Regions from separate parts of the Pseudomonas sp. SO81 genome, predicted to be linked through region 1. Evidence: riboswitches for the same ligand, from Rfam matches in the RefSeq annotation. Region 1 holds a riboswitch; the other holds the start of a gene.
The links. Region 1 has a riboswitch for cobalamin ahead of cobG (precorrin-3B synthase). Riboswitches for the same ligand answer to the same signal wherever they lie in the genome.

Region 1 (7,384 bases):
GCCGCCCTGACGCGGGAAGCGGCGGGTCTGGCTGGAGCCGATGATCACCAGGGTGCGCATGTCCACCAGCTCCGGCGTCAGCTCGCCGAGGGTGAGCACACGGAGGGCCTCGGCCGGGCGGCCGATGTCGCGCCCGAGCACCACCAGGGTCTGCGGTTCGCGGTGCTGGCGCAGCAGGTCAAGGGCGCGGCCTAGCTGCCAGGGGCGCGCCCTGGAGATCGGGTTGTAGAAGGCCATGGCCAGGTCGGCGGCGGCGGCGTGCTGCAGGCGTTTCTCGATCACCGCCCAGGGCTTGAGGTTGTCGGACAGGGAGATCAGGCAGAAATCATGGCCCAGCGGTGCACCGGCGCGGGCCGCGGTGGCAAGGGCGGCGGAGATGCCGGGCAGCACTTCCAGTTCGACACCCTGCCAGCGCGCATCGCTGGAGGCTTCCAGCGCCTCCATCACCGCGGCGGCCATGGCGAATACGCCGGGGTCACCGGAGGACACCATCACCACCCGGCGGCCCTGGGCGGCCAATTCGAAGGCATGGGCGGCGCGCTGCAGTTCCTCGCGATTGTCGCTGGCGTGCAGGCACTGGTCGGCGCGATAGGGGCCGGCCATGGTCACGTAGGTCTCGTAGCCGAGCACGTCCTCGGCCTCGTCCAGCGCGCGGCGCACGGCCGGGACCAGCAGCTCGGCGCAGCCGGGGCCGATGCCGACCACGCTGAGGCGGCCACGCGGGCGGCCGATAGTGGTAGCGGTTTGCGGGCTATCGGCCAGATGCAGGCTGAGTCCCGCTTCTTCATAGCAGGCAGAGGGCAGCGCCGTGCTCGACTCGATAAAACGCAGCGGCACCTTCAGCTCGGCGGCGGCCTGCTCGGCGAATGGCAACGAACGCCCCTCGCCCTCGACCAGCAATGCAGCCAGCGCCGCCTCGGCCAAACCGGCCTCGGCCAGCGCGGCGCTCAGATGGGCAGCCAGCTCGGCGGATGGCTCGGCACAACGTGCCAGCAACTGGCGTGGATGGATCAGCAGCGCATCGTCGCCGCTGGCCACAGCCACATCGATGCGCAGGCAGCGCTCGCCCTCGGCATGCAGCGGCAGATTGGCCTGCTGCAGCCAGGGCGCCTCACCCTCGACGCGCAGGCGCGCGCCGCCGAGTAGGTCGCTGACCAGGCGCTTGCCCTGCTCCAGATCGGCCAGGGAATAGCCTGCTGGCGGGTCGAGCAGGCAGGTGCCGAAGCGCAGCTCGCCGCTGGTGGTGATGGCCGGCGCCACCTCCAGCCACTCGCCCAGCTCGCGGGCCAGGCGATTGACCCCGGCTAGGCCGCCGAGCAGCGGCACCAAGGCGCTGCCATCTTCGGCCAGGGCCAGCACCGGTGGCTCCATGCCCTTCTCCACCAGGACCGGAGCCAGGCTGCGGATCACGATGCCGGCGGCGCACAGGGCGATGATCGGCGTGCCGGCGCGGTACAGGCCGCGCAGGTGTTCGGCGAATTCGCGGTAGCTCTCATCGACCTCGTCGACCCGCCCGGCCAGGCCGTGGATGCGCGCCTGCGGATAGCGCTGCTGCACGCGGCGTGCGGTGGCCAGCGCCGAGGCGCCGAGGATGACAATGGCGGCGGGACTCATGGGCTCAGCCACGCCACTTCTCCCCCGGCACCAGGATCATGGAGAAGTACGGCGAGGCCAGCGGGTCGACCTGGTCCAGCGGCACTATGTGCTGGTTGTCCATGGTCGCGCGCTCCACATAGTGGGCACGTTCGGCCAGGCCCAAGCGCTGCAGCACGCGGCGCACCTTGTCGAAGTTGCGGCCGAGCTTCATCACCACGGCGGCCTCGGCATTGCGCAGGCGCTGCTCCAGCTCCTCCTCCGGCAGCACGCCGGAGAGCACGCTCAAGCTCTGGTTGCGATAGACCAGCGGCGTGCCCAGCACCGAGGCGCAGCCCAGCATGGAACACACGCCGGGCACCACCTCGGCCTCATAGCGCTCGGCGAGGCGGTCGTGCAAATACATGTAGGAGCCGTAGAAGAACGGGTCGCCCTCGCAGATCACCGCCACATCGCGGCCGGCATCCAGCTCGGCGGCGATCTGCACGGCGCAGGTGTCGTAGAAGTCGGCGATCACATCCTCGTAGGTCAGCGGCGGCTCCAGTTTCTCTGTGGTAACCGGGTAGACCAGCGGCAGGCGGCGCTGCGCATCGGTCAGGTGCTGCTCGATGATGCCGAAGGCGTTGCCACCCTGGCCCTTGCTGGCCTTGGCCTTGGCCACGAAGTAGCCCACCACGGGCGCCGACTGCAGCAAACGCAGGGCCTTGAGGGTGATCAGCTCCGGATCGCCGGGGCCGACGCCGAGGCCGAGCAGACGTCCCTTGCGCATCACTCCACCTCCGTGGCCAGGGCGTTGACCGCGGCAGCGGCCATAGCGCTGCCGCCACGGCGGCCGCGCACGATCACGTAGGGCACGCCGCGGCTGTCGGCGGCGAGCATGTCCTTGGATTCGGCGGCGCCGATAAAGCCCACCGGCATGCCGAGGATCAGCGCCGGCTTCGGCGCGCCGGCGTCGAGCATTTCCAGCAGGTAGAACAATGCAGTGGGCGCGTTGCCGATCACCACCACGCTGCCCTCCAGGTGCTCGCGCCAGTGCTCCAGCGCGGCCGCCGAACGGGTGTTGCCCAGCTCGCGGGCCAGCTGCGGTACGTCCGCCTCGTTGAGGGTGCAGATCACCGGGTTGCTGGCCGGCAGGCGCGCGCGGGTGATGCCCTCGGCGACCATGCGCGCGTCGCAGAGGATCGGCGCGCCGTTGGCCAAGGCAGCGCGGCCGGCGGCGCCGGCGCCGGGCGAGAAGCGCAGGTCCTGCACCACGTCGACCATGCCGCAGGCGTGGATCAGGCGCACGGCGAGCTTCTCCAGATCGGCCGGAATGGCCGAGAGATCGGCCTCGGCGCGGATGGTGGCGAAGGACTGGCGATAGATCTCCTGACCATCGCGGATGTAATCGATCATTCGGGGCTTCCTGCGGCGAGGCGCTCGCCGGCTTGGTCGATATCGAGGGACGTCGCCAGCAGGCGGCCGAATCCGGCCTGGCCCTGCTCGCGGCGATAGAGGTCATAGCGGCCGCCGGGCTGGGCCAGCAGCGTGTAGGGTGCGACATGGGCGGCGGCGCAACTGCGCGGGCAGCCGCTCAGATGAATCTGGGCCGGTCCATTGGGGCCAAGGCGCTCGGTCAGACGCTGGGCATCGGCCTTGGTGTCCGCGCCGGCCTTGGCGCAGCCGGCGCTGCCGCTGCAGGCGAGCATCCGCGCCAGCGGCGCGCGGACATCCAGCAGCAGGCCGATGTCATTCAAGGCTTGCGCCACGATGGCCTGGCGGGCAACGGGCACATCCGGCAGCAGCACGCCCTGCCAGGGTGTGAGGCGCAGCTCGCCGCTGCCCTCGGTCTCGGCCAGATCGGCCAGGGCCCACAGCTGGGTGGCTACTAGCCGGCCCAGTGGCGCACCGCCTAGCCACATGGCCAGGCCGGGTTGCGCCTGGGCATGGGCGCCCAGCGGCGCGCCATCCGACTCGCTCCTCTGCGGCGCAACCGGCGGTGCACCCAGGGCAAAGGGCAGGCGCGCCTGCAGACGAGTGAGGAAGTCCGCCCGCGGCAGTTCGGCCAGCAGCTGGCGCATGCGGCTATGCTCGCCGGCCAGTTCGAGGAACAGCCGCAGCGCAGTCGTTACCAGAGGCTCCGCCTGCTCCAGCTGGATGCTGGCCAAGGCCTGGTCGCGCGGCGTGCCGGCCAGGCCGAAGGCCAGCTGCTGGCAGCCGGGCAAGGCACTGAGCCAGATATCGTGCGGGTGGTCGAGCATGGCCAGGGCCTCGCCGCCATCTAGCTGCAGGGCAAACTTGGCGGAGAGAGCGTGGAATTCGGGCGTGTCTTGAAGCAAAGCCAGCAGCCGATCGGCCAGCGGGCGGGTATCGAGATGGGCGGCCGGATCACGACCGGCGGCGGGGCTGAGCAGCAGGTTGCGTACATCGTCGGCAGCGGCCTGTCGCGGGCCGAGGCCGGCGGCCAGCAAGTGCGCCACCAGCGCGCGCTGTTCGCCCTCGCGCACGCCGCGGATCTGCAGGTTGCTGCGGTTGGTCAGTTCCAGCACGCCGCTGGCGCACATGCGCGCCGCCTCGGCCACCGCACGGGCCTGGGCACTGGTCAGCAACCCGCCGGGCAGCTTGACCCGGCAGATGCCGCCGTCCAGCGCGGACACGACGCGCCACAATCCCGGGCAGGCGGAGGGCCTGGGGATGGTTGCGACGGAGGCGGATGGATCGTGCTTCAAGCGGTCACCGACAACGAACGACGCGGCGACCGAACCAGTGAAATCCGCACAGGGATTTCTTGGCATCGGTACACCCCGCCCGATGTTGGCACTCGCGACTGCGTCGTCGGCAGGTCTCCTGGCTGACAGGTCCTCATCGCTGCACGGCCTTCCCGATTGCTCAGTGGCATGTGTGTGGAGCGACTCGCTGCTTACAGTTGCGGGGGCAGCCACGGCTTGTACCGTGTTCCCTCTTAGGCCCGCTGGTTCCTCTGAAAGAACCGGGCACCGACGAAGGCGCTATTATGCCCGCTTTTCGCGGCACCGGGCCAAGCCCGCGCGTCGCCCCGCAAGGCATCGAGGAGACACAGATGACGGCCTGGCTGACGGTAGTGGGCATAGGCGAAGAGGGCTATGCCGGCCTGGGCAAGGCGGCGCGCCGTGCGCTGCTGGCGGCCGAGTGCATCGTCGGTGCGCCGCGCCAGCTCGACCTGCTGCCTCCCTGCATCCGCGCCCCACGGCAGAACTGGCCCAGCCCCTTCAGCCTCGAACCCGTATTGCAGCGACGCGGCACGCCGACCTGCGTGCTGGCCAGTGGCGACCCCATGCTCTACGGCGTCGGCGCCAGCCTGGCACGTCAGGTGAGCGAAGGCGAGATGCTCGTGCTGCCGGCGCCCTCCTCCTATTCCCTGGCCGCCGCGCGCCTGGGCTGGCCGCTGCAGGACGTGACCCTGCTGTCGGTAGTGGCGCGCCCGCTGACCAACGTCACTGCGCATCTACATCAAGCCCAGCGCCTGCTGATCCTGTGCAACGACGGCGCGAGCCCGGCCGCTATCGCCGCCCTGCTGCGCGAGCGCGGTTTCGGCGCCAGCCGCCTGAGCGTGCTGGAGCATCTGGGCGGCCCGCTGGAGCGGCGCATCGATGGCCTGGCCACGAGCTGGAATGTGGAAGCAGTCGCCGCGCTCAATCTGCTGGCCGTCGAATGCCGCGCCGATGCCGGCGTGCAAGCGCTGCCGCTGACCATCGGCCTGCCCGACGACGCCTACCGCCACGACGGCCAGCTGACCAAACGCGACGTGCGCGCCATCACCCTCGCCCGCCTGGCGCCGCGGCCCGGAGAGCTGCTGTGGGATGTCGGCGCCGGCTGCGGCTCGATCAGCATCGAGTGGCTGCGCAGCCATCCGAGCTGCCGGGCCATCGCCATCGAGGCCAACGAAGGTCGCCAGCAACTGATCGCGCATAACCGCGACGCCCTCGGCGTGCCGCAGCTGCAACTGGTGGCCGGCGAGGCGCCGGAAGCCCTGGCCGGCCTGGAATTCCCCGATGCGATTTTTATCGGCGGCGGCGTCACCGTGCCCGGCGTGCTGGAGCTGTGCTGGCAGGCGCTCAAGCCTGGCGGCCGGCTGATCGCCAACGCCGTGACCCTGCAGAGCGAGGCCACGCTGGTGGCCTTCCGCGAACAGCATGGCGGCGAGCTGACCCGCATCGCCATCGCCCAGGCCCAGCCGCTGGGCGACTTCGACACCTGGCGCAGCGCCCTGCCGATCACCCTGCTGCAAGTACACAAGCCGTGACCCGCGTGCTGTTGCTCGGCGGCGTCGGCGACGCGCTGCGCCTGGCCCGTCGCCTGGGCCCCGAGCATCTGTACAGCCTGGCCGGGCTGGGCAAGGTGCCGGACGATCTGAGCTGTAAGGTGCGCGTCGGCGGCTTCGGCGGTGCCGAGGGCCTGGCCGAGTTTATTCGCGCCGAAGGCTTCGATCTGCTGCTGGACGTCACCCACCCCTATGCTGCGCAGATCAGCGCCAATGCCGCCGCAGCCGCGCGCCTGGCCGGCGTGCCCTGCTGGGCGCTGCGTCGTCCCGGCTGGCAGCCGCAACCTGGCGACGACTGGCGCGAGGTAGCCGACTGGGCCGAGCTGATCCAGGCGCTGGAACCCTTCGCCAAGCCCTTCTTCACCCTCGGCCGCGAGCCGCTGGCCCATCTCGATGAGATCCCAGAACACCAGTATTGGACCCTGCGCCTGCTCGATGCCCAGCCCGAACATCCACGGGCGCGCTGCATCGCCGCGCGCGGGCCGTTCACCCTCGAAGATGAGCGCACACTGTTCGCCACCGAGGGCTTCGATGTGCTGGTGAGCAAGAACAGCGGCGGCAATGCCACCGAAGCCAAGCTGCAGGTCGCCCGCGAACTAGGCCTGCCGGTATTGCTATTGGCGCGCCCCGAATTGCCCGAGGTGGAGCGTGCCTTCGCCGCCCCCGAAACCCTGTGGCAGGCGCTGCAGCCGCTGCTCCGAGAAGCCTGATGAAAACCGAAACCTACGCCCGCGTACTGTTCGCCGGCCCCGACCTCAGCCATGGCAGCTTCGCCGAGCTGACCCGCCGCCAGTTCACTGAACAGTTCGGTGCCGTCGTGCTGGACGATCTGATCGATACCGGCGCCGGCTACGACGAAGTCTGGGCGCGGGTACGCGACTGCCTGAGCGGCGCAGAGCTGCCGCTATTACTCGTCGATCTCGATCCGCTCGGCGGCAGCCCGCAGCTGGACTGGCTGCGTGGCAAGTTGCAGGCCATGGCCGGCGAGCGCGCCGATCAACTGTTCGCCTGCACCGGCAATGCCGAGGACGTAACAACGCTGGCCGCACTGATCCAGCAGCCGGAAAAACACCTGGGCTGCGTGGAGGTGCCGCAGCTGCCGGAATCTCACTCCTGGTCGTGCATCCCGCCGCACCGCTATCGCGTACTGCTATGCAATGGCCCGCGCTGCACCCGGCGCGGCGCCCTGCCGCTGTGGAAGCTGTTGCGCGAGGAGCTGAAGGCGGCCGGGCGCCTGGAAACCGAGGATGGCGTGCATATCACCCGCACCCAGTGCCAGTTCCCCTGCGACCAGGGGCCGACCCTGAGTGTCTACCCGAGTGGCGAGTGGTACCGCATACGCGATGCGGCGGAGGTGAAGCGCCTGGTGCAGGAGCGCTTCGTCGAGGAGCGCGCCGTGCCCGAGCTGATCATGCGCGGTTAGATAGCAAACCGGCCGCTCTGGGCGGCCGGTCGGGGATCACAGGTTCATCACGTCCAGGAAGCGTGGCGTGGCGCTGTCGTCGATCTTCA
Region 2 (7,384 bases), 2.2 Mb from region 1:
GTTCAGGTGGTCGGCCTGTTCCCCGGCGCCGCGGTGCTGCTGGTGGATGGTCAGCGCAAGCTGGTGCGCAATGGCCAGACCGGCCCAGGTGGGGTCAAGGTGGTCAGCGCCGACAGCAAGGGCGCGGTGCTGGAAGTCGATGGCGTGCAGCGCAGCTACGGCATCAGCCGCGAGTACAACCAGGCTGGCGCTGGCTCCGGGCCGCAGAAGGCCCAGCTCAGCATCAGCCGCGGGGTCGGCAACCATTACTGGATCGCCGGCTCCATCGATGGTCACCCGGTGCAGTTCCTGGTCGATACCGGCGCCACCTCGGTGGCGATGAACGAAGGCCAGGCCCGCCGCCTGGGCATCGACTACCGGGTGCAGGGCAAGCCCATGGTCGCCAGCACCGCCGGCGGCAATATCCGCGCCTGGCGGATCAAGCTCGACAGCGTCAAGATCGGCGGTCTGGAGGTGCTCGGTGTGGAAGGCGCGGTGCTGGAGGGCGATTCGCCCACCGAAGTGCTGTTGGGCATGAGCTTCCTCAGCCGGGTGCGCTGGCGTGAGGAGAACGGCGTGCTGCAGCTGGAGTCCAAGCTCTAGGTGTGCTTGGCCGATTCATCGGCCCTTTCGATCCTTATCCCCGACAATTCACGCTGCGCCGCAGTGCGACGCTGCTGGTACAATGCCGGCCTTTTCTGCCGAACGTTCAACAGGAGCACCCGGTGTCCGTCGTCTTCGTCGCCGCCTCCAAGCTGCCCACGCCCTTCGCGGTGTTTACCATGCACGGTTTCCTCGATGAGGAGAGCGGCAAGGAGCACGTGGCCCTGACCCTGGGCGATATCGCCGATGGCCAGCCCGTGCTGGGTCGCCTGCATTCCGAGTGCCTGACCGGCGATGCGCTGTTCAGCCAGCGCTGCGACTGCGGCGCCCAGCTGGAAGCTGCCCTGCGCGCCATCGCCAGCGAGGGCCGCGGTGTGCTGCTGTACCTGCGCCAGGAGGGTCGTGGCATTGGCCTGCTGAACAAGATCCGCGCCTACGAACTGCAGGATGGCGGGGCCGACACGGTGGAGGCCAACGAGCGCCTGGGCTTCGCCGCCGACCAGCGCGACTACTCGATCTGCCAGCCGATGCTCGATCACCTGGGCGTTCGCGAGATCAACCTGATGACCAACAATCCGCGCAAGGTCAAGGCGCTGGAAGGCTTCGGCGTGCGCGTGGCCGAGCGTCGCCCGCTGGAGATCGGGCGCAACCCGCACAACAGCAAGTACCTGGCGACCAAGGCCGGCAAGCTCGGTCACATGCTGGGGCTGCAACACCAGGAAGAGACCGAGTGACGCGCGCCGAGGTGCGTCGCCGGCTCGCCCTCGAATGGTGGCGCTGGCTCGGCTTCGCCCTGGCACCGCTGTTCTTCCTCAATCTGCTGTTCGGCAGCAGCCAGGCGCTGGGCACGGTGCTGGAGATGCCGCTGTTCATCGCCGGCATGGCGTCCATGTTCGTCAGCCTGCCGCTGTTCTCCGCCTACAAGCGCGCGCTGATCGCCACCGAGGCCGCGCTGGATGGCGAGCACGAGCGCGAGGCCTGGCTGGAGCTGGCTCGCCAGCGGCGCAAGGCCTTTCTCGGCGCCTGCCTGCCGGGCTGGGTCGCCGCGATCGCCCTGTTCAGCGGGCTGAATGCCGTCGCCCTGATCCTCCTCGCTCTGAGCAGCGTGGTGCTGCTCTGCCTGTATCGCATCCCGCGCCAGCTTGGCTAAGCGCCTCTTCGCCGCCTGCCTGCTTGTCCTGAGCCTGCCGCTGTGTGCGGCGGAGCGGGTGGTCAGCCTGGCACCCTCGATGTCGGAAATCATGCTGGAGCTGGGCGCCGAAGAGCGCCTGGTTGGCGTGCTTGACGGTGGCGAGCGGCCGGTTGAGCTGAAGCACCTCCCCTCGGTGGGGCGCTACGGCCAGGTGGAACTGGAAACCCTGTTGGCCCTGCGCCCCGATCTGTTGCTGCTATGGCCGGACAGCGTTCCCGCGGCCCAGCGTGAACAGCTGCAGTCCTTTGGCATCCCGCTCTATGTCGGCGAACCCCACGACCTCGAACAGTTGGCCGAGCAGTTCGCCGAGGTCGGCGAGCGGGTCGGCCTTGCCGAGCGTGGCCGCCAGCTGCGCCAGCGCTTCCGCGATGGCCTGGCGAGCCTGCGCCAGCGCTACCGGCGCGAGCCGCCGTTGCCGGTGTTCTACCAGGTCTGGCATGAGCCGCTGTATACCATCGGCGGGCGGCAGATCATCGGTGACGCCCTGGATGTGTGCGGCGCACGCAACGTGTTCGCCGATCTGCAGCTGCCGGCACCGCAGGTGAATGTCGAGGCGGTGCTGGGGCGGGCGCCCGAGGTGATACTCGCCGGCAGCGACGCCGAACTGCAGCACTGGCGAGCCTGGCCGCAGTTGCCGGCGGTGCAGCGCCAGCAGCTGTGGGCGGTGCCGGACAAGGGTCTGGAACGTCCCAGCTTCCAGATGCTGGCGGCTATCGGGAAACTCTGCGCAGTGCTGGTCCAGGCTCGTTGAACCGCGCTCTAGCGCAGAAACACAAGAGGCCCCGAAAGGGGCCTTGTGCATTGCGCCGGACGTTTACAGCTCGGGGCTCCAGACGAAGCCGAGCATCGCCGTGCGGCCTTCCTGGCGGTAGCCATAGCGCTCGCCTTCGTGCTCGTACAGGGCGCGCTGGTAGTCCTTGTCCAGCAGGTTGTCGATCTTCGCTTCCAGCTTCAGCTCGCCGGTTGCCTGCCAGCTGCCGCGCAGGCCCAGCAGGCCGTAGCCGGCCAGCTCGTACTGGTTGTTCGGATCGTCGTAGCTGCTGCTCGCGGCCTGCCAGGTGGCGCCCACGGCGAAGTCGCCGAAGGCGCGGTCCAGGTCCAGGCTCAGGGTGCGGCGGGCGCGGCGGTTGAGGGTGTGGCCGGTATCGCGGTCGCGCGGGTCGACGAAGGCGACGCCCAGTTGGCCCTGCCAGCCGAACAGCTCCTGCTGCAGCGTCGCCTCGAAGCCGTGGATGCGTGCGGTGGCGATGTTCTGCGGAATGAAGTCCTGATCGCTGGCGATGGCATCCTCGATGTCGGTGCGGTAAAGCGAGGCCTCCAGGCGGGTGCTCTCGGTCAGCTCGCTGCGCCATTGCAGCTCGTAGCTCTTCGAGTGCTCGGGCTTGAGGTCCGGGTTGCTGTAGTCTGGGTAGTACAGGTCGTTGAAGGTCGGCGCGCGGAAGCCTTCGCTGTAGGACAGGATCAGGTCATTGGCGGCGTTCAGCGGCAGGGTTAGGGCGCCGCTCCAGGTGTTCTCGCTGCCGAACTGCTCGTTCTTGTCGTGGCGCATGCCCAGCTCGGTGGAGAAGTGCTCGCTCTCATAGCGATGCTGGACAAAGGCAGCCTGGTTCCAGCGCTGCTGCTCCTCGAAGGCGGTGTTGCTGTTGAGCTGATCCTCGTACCACTCGCCACCCAGCAGCAGGCTGTGGCTGTCGCTCAGGGCCAGGGTGTTGAGCCAGTTCACCGAGTCGCGGTAGGTGTTGAACACGCCACGCTCGTCGCTGAGCTTGTCCAGGCTCTCTTCGCGGTTCTCGCTGTGGCCGACTTCCAGGCGGCTGTTCCAGGTGTCGTTGATCTGCGCATCGAGGTAGCTGGAGACGCTGCTGACGGTGAAGTCGCTGTACGGGGCCTGGCCGACCGACTCGAAGGTGGTCATGTCGAAGCGGCCGAAGGGGTTGTCGAATTCGGTGCGGCCGCGCTGGTCGAGCACGTTGATGCCGGCCTCGATGCTGTCGCTGAAGCTGTGGCTGAGGCTCAGGCTGAAGGCCTTGTTGCGGTAGGCGTCGTGATCCTGGTCGGACTCGTAGGACGGGCCGCTGCGATCGAAGCCGTTGGTCTCGTTGAGGCTGCCGGCCAGGCTGAAACGGGTCTGCTGGTCGCCGCCGGAGATGCCGGCGCTGCGCTGCCAGGCACCGTGGCTGCCATAGCCCACGCGCACGAAGGGCTTGAGGCCTTCGCCAGCGCTGCGGCGAGTGAAGATCTGCACCACGCCGCCGATGGCGTCGGCGCCATACACCGCGGAGCGTGGGCCGCGCAGCACTTCGATGCGCTCGATCTGGTCGATGTTGATGTGCTGCAGGTTGCTGTCGCCGGAGCTGGCCGAACCGATGCGCATGCCGTCCACCAGCACCAGGCTCTGGGCCGACTTGGTGCCGCGAATGTACAGGCTGGTCAGGCTGCCGATGCCGTTGTCGGTCGCCTGAACGCCAGGTACGCGCTTGAGTAGGTCGGTCACCGACGAGGGCTGCAGGCGCTCGATGTCGGCGCGGGTGAACACGGTGCTGGCGGTGCTGCTGGCGCTGCGCTGCTGCACATCGCGGTTGGCGCTGATCAGGGTTTCGGACAGCTTCAGCGCAGCCTCCTGGCCGGCGGCCAGCAGGTTGGTGCCGGGCAGCAGGGCCATGGCCAGGGCCGAGAGAGGCAGGGAACGGGACAGCTTCATGGAGATTCCTCAAAGATCGCAAGACTTCGAGGAGGGCAGGACAGGCGCGGGCGGGCGCCTGACGGTGCTGCCCTCCGCAACACCAGTCGAATCCGTCCAGGCCGGTCTCCGGGCTCTCGACGCGCCGGCTCGCCTTCCCGGGAGACCCAGTGGCTGATGAGCGGGCGTGCAGCCGGTGGGCTGCGGTCGATTACCGTTGCGGGGGCAGCGCCGGGATGGCTCCTCGCGGAGCGCACCGGCTTCCCGTTTAACGCTGTTCCTGTGGACGCAGCGCACCTGGCGGAATGCAAAAACGCCGCGCACCTTAGTGCGCAGCCGGATGAATTACAAACAAGTTGGATTCAGGGCTGGATGAGCATGGCTCATCCAGCCAGCTGCGCCAGTCGCGCCCGCACCGCCGTCTCGATGCCGGCGGTATCCAGCCCGCACTCGGCGAGCATCTGGGCCGGCTTGGCGTGCTCGACGTAGTAGTCGGGTAGGCCCAGGTGCAGCAGTGGCTTGACCAGGTTCTCGGCGGCGAGGAACTCGCTGACCGCGCTGCCGGCACCACCCATCACGGCGTTTTCCTCGATGGTCACCAGCAGCTCGTGGCTGGCGGCCAGTTCACATAGGAGGGTTTCGTCGAGGGGTTTGACGAAGCGCATATCGACCACGGTGGCGTCCAGCGCCTCGCCGACGCGCAGCGCCTCGGCCAGCTGCACGCCGAAGGCCAGCAGGGCGGTGCGCTTGCCCTGGCGACGGACCACGGCCTTGCCGATCTCCACCGGCTCCAGGCGCGGGTCGATCGGCGTGTTGGGACCGCTGCCACGCGGATAACGTACGGCCGCCGGGCCCTGGAAGTGGTAGCCGGTGGTCAGCAGCAGGCGCAGCTCGTTCTCGTCGCTGGGCGTGGCCACCAGCATGCCGGGGATGCAGCGCAGGTAGGAGATATCGAAGCTGCCGGCGTGGGTCGGACCGTCTTCGCCGACCAGGCCGGCGCGGTCGATGGCGAACAGCACGTCGAGGTGCTGCACGGCCACGTCGTGGATCAGCTGGTCGTAGGCGCGTTGCAGGAAGGTGGAGTAGATCGCCACCACCGGCTTGGCTCCGTCGCAGGCCATGCCGGCGGCCAGGGTCACTGCGTGCTGTTCGGCGATGGCCACGTCGAAGTAGCGCTCCGGGAAGCGCTCGCTGAAGGCCACCAGGTCGGAGCCTTCCTTCATCGCCGGGGTGATGCCGACCAGGCGCTCGTCCTGCTCGGCCATATCGCACAGCCACTGGCCGAACACGGCGGAGTATTTCGGGCCGGAGGCTTGCTTCGGCTCGACTGGCGCCTTGATCGGCTCCAGCTTGGTGATGGCGTGGTAGCCGATCGGGTCGACCTCGGCCGGGGCGAAACCCTTGCCCTTCTTGGTCACCACATGGAGGAACTGCGGGCCCTCCAGGTCGCGCATATTGCGCAGGGTGGCGATCAGGGTCGGCAGGTCGTGGCCATCGATGGGGCCGACGTAGTTCCAGCCCAGCTCCTCGAACAGGGTGCCGGGCACCAGCATGCCCTTGGCGTGCTCCTCGACCTTGCGCGCTATCTCCCAGGCGCCGGGCAGGCGCGAGAGGATCTTCTTGCTGCCTTCGCGCATGCTCGAATAGGTGCGGCTGGAGATGATCTTGGCCAAATAGTTGGACAGGCCGCCGACGTTCTTGGAAATCGACATGTCGTTGTCGTTGAGCACGACCAGCATATTGGCCTTCACATCGGAGGCATGATTCAGCGCCTCGAAGGCCATGCCGGCGGTCAGTGCGCCGTCGCCGATCACGGCCACCGACTTGCGCTTGCTGCCCTGCAGGCGCGCGGCTATGGCCATCCCTAAGGCGGCGCTGATGCTGGTGCTGGAGTGGCCGACGCCGAAGGTGTCGTACTCGCTCTCGCTGCGGCGCGGGAAGGCGGCCAGGCCGTCCTTCTGGCGCAGGCTGCCCATGCGCTCGCGGCGGCCGGTGAGGATCTTGTGCGGGTAGGCCTGGTGGCCCACGTCCCACACCAGGCGGTCGTCCGGGGTGTCGAAGATGTAGTGCAGAGCGATGGTCAGCTCGATCACGCCGAGGCCGGCACCGAAATGCCCGCCGGTCTGGCCAACGCTGTACAGCAGGTATTGGCGCAGCTCGTCGGCCAGGCTTTCCAGCTCGCTTTCCGCCAGGCGGCGCAGGCCGTCCGGGGTGTCGGCGCTGTCGAGCAGGGGCGTGGCAGGACGCTCGCGGGGGATTTCGTGGAAGGTGGTCGGCATCAGGCGGATCGTTATAGGCATACAAAAGATGCGGCAGTTTACCTGAAGCGCCGGAAACAGCCCAAACGACCTGTGAGTGGATCAGTCCGCGGCGTAATGCCGCGCCAAGAAGTCCAGCAGCAGGGCGTTGACCCGCTCGCCGTCCTCGCTCTGCAGCCAGTGGCCGCAACCCTCCAGCAGGTGCTGTTCCAGGCGCGGCACCTTGGCCGTCATGCGCCCCAGCGTCGGCGCCTCGAAACGGCCGACCGGGTCGCGGTCGCCGAGCAGGAACAGGGTCGGTTGCTGCACCTGCAGTTCGGCCAGCGGCTCGCTGCGCTGCCAGTTGCGCTCGAAGTTGCGGTACCAGTTCAGCGCGCCGTGGAAGCCGCGGCCGGCGAAGGTCTTCTCGTACACGGCGAACAGCTCGGGCGAGCACCAGGCCGGCAGCGGCAGATCGCCCAGGCCGTCGAACAGGCGGGCGTCGGCCGGCTTGTCCTGCAGCAGCGCGCCTTCCAGGCCGCCGAGCAGCAGGCGCAGGCTGCGGCCGATGTCGACGTCCAGTTCGGCCTCGGCCACACCCGGCTGCTGGAAGTAGAGGATGTAGTGGAAGCGCCCGGCATAGGCCTCGCGCATCATCTCGATGGCCGGGCGTTTCGGCCGTCCACCGAAGGG

Region 2: it holds a riboswitch for cobalamin, as region 1 does, so the genes downstream of both, OH686_RS15375 (TonB-dependent receptor domain-containing protein) here and cobG (precorrin-3B synthase) in region 1, are expected to answer to the same signal.

The regions. Positions count from the first base shown of each region.
Region 1 covers NZ_CP126126.1:1,046,410-1,053,793, forward strand. Annotated here, with positions in the region: gene cobJ (precorrin-3B C(17)-methyltransferase) at 1-1,614, opposite strand, end outside; gene OH686_RS05010 (precorrin-2 C(20)-methyltransferase) at 1,619-2,362, opposite strand; gene OH686_RS05015 (precorrin-8X methylmutase) at 2,362-2,988, opposite strand; gene cobG (precorrin-3B synthase) at 2,985-4,301, opposite strand; cobalamin riboswitch at 4,393-4,588, opposite strand; gene cbiE (precorrin-6y C5,15-methyltransferase (decarboxylating) subunit CbiE) at 4,652-5,854, shown strand; gene OH686_RS05030 (cobalt-precorrin-6A reductase) at 5,851-6,582, shown strand; gene OH686_RS05035 ((2Fe-2S) ferredoxin domain-containing protein) at 6,582-7,295, shown strand; gene ttcA (tRNA 2-thiocytidine(32) synthetase TtcA) at 7,332-7,384, opposite strand, start outside.
Region 2 covers NZ_CP126126.1:3,279,616-3,286,999, forward strand. Annotated here, with positions in the region: gene OH686_RS15355 (retropepsin-like aspartic protease family protein) at 1-582, shown strand, start outside; gene ribA (GTP cyclohydrolase II) at 705-1,316, shown strand; gene OH686_RS15365 (MFS transporter) at 1,313-1,732, shown strand; gene OH686_RS15370 (cobalamin-binding protein) at 1,725-2,525, shown strand; gene OH686_RS15375 (TonB-dependent receptor domain-containing protein) at 2,589-4,475, opposite strand; cobalamin riboswitch at 4,558-4,770, opposite strand; gene dxs (1-deoxy-D-xylulose-5-phosphate synthase) at 4,838-6,733, opposite strand; gene OH686_RS15385 (alpha/beta fold hydrolase) at 6,815-7,384, opposite strand, start outside.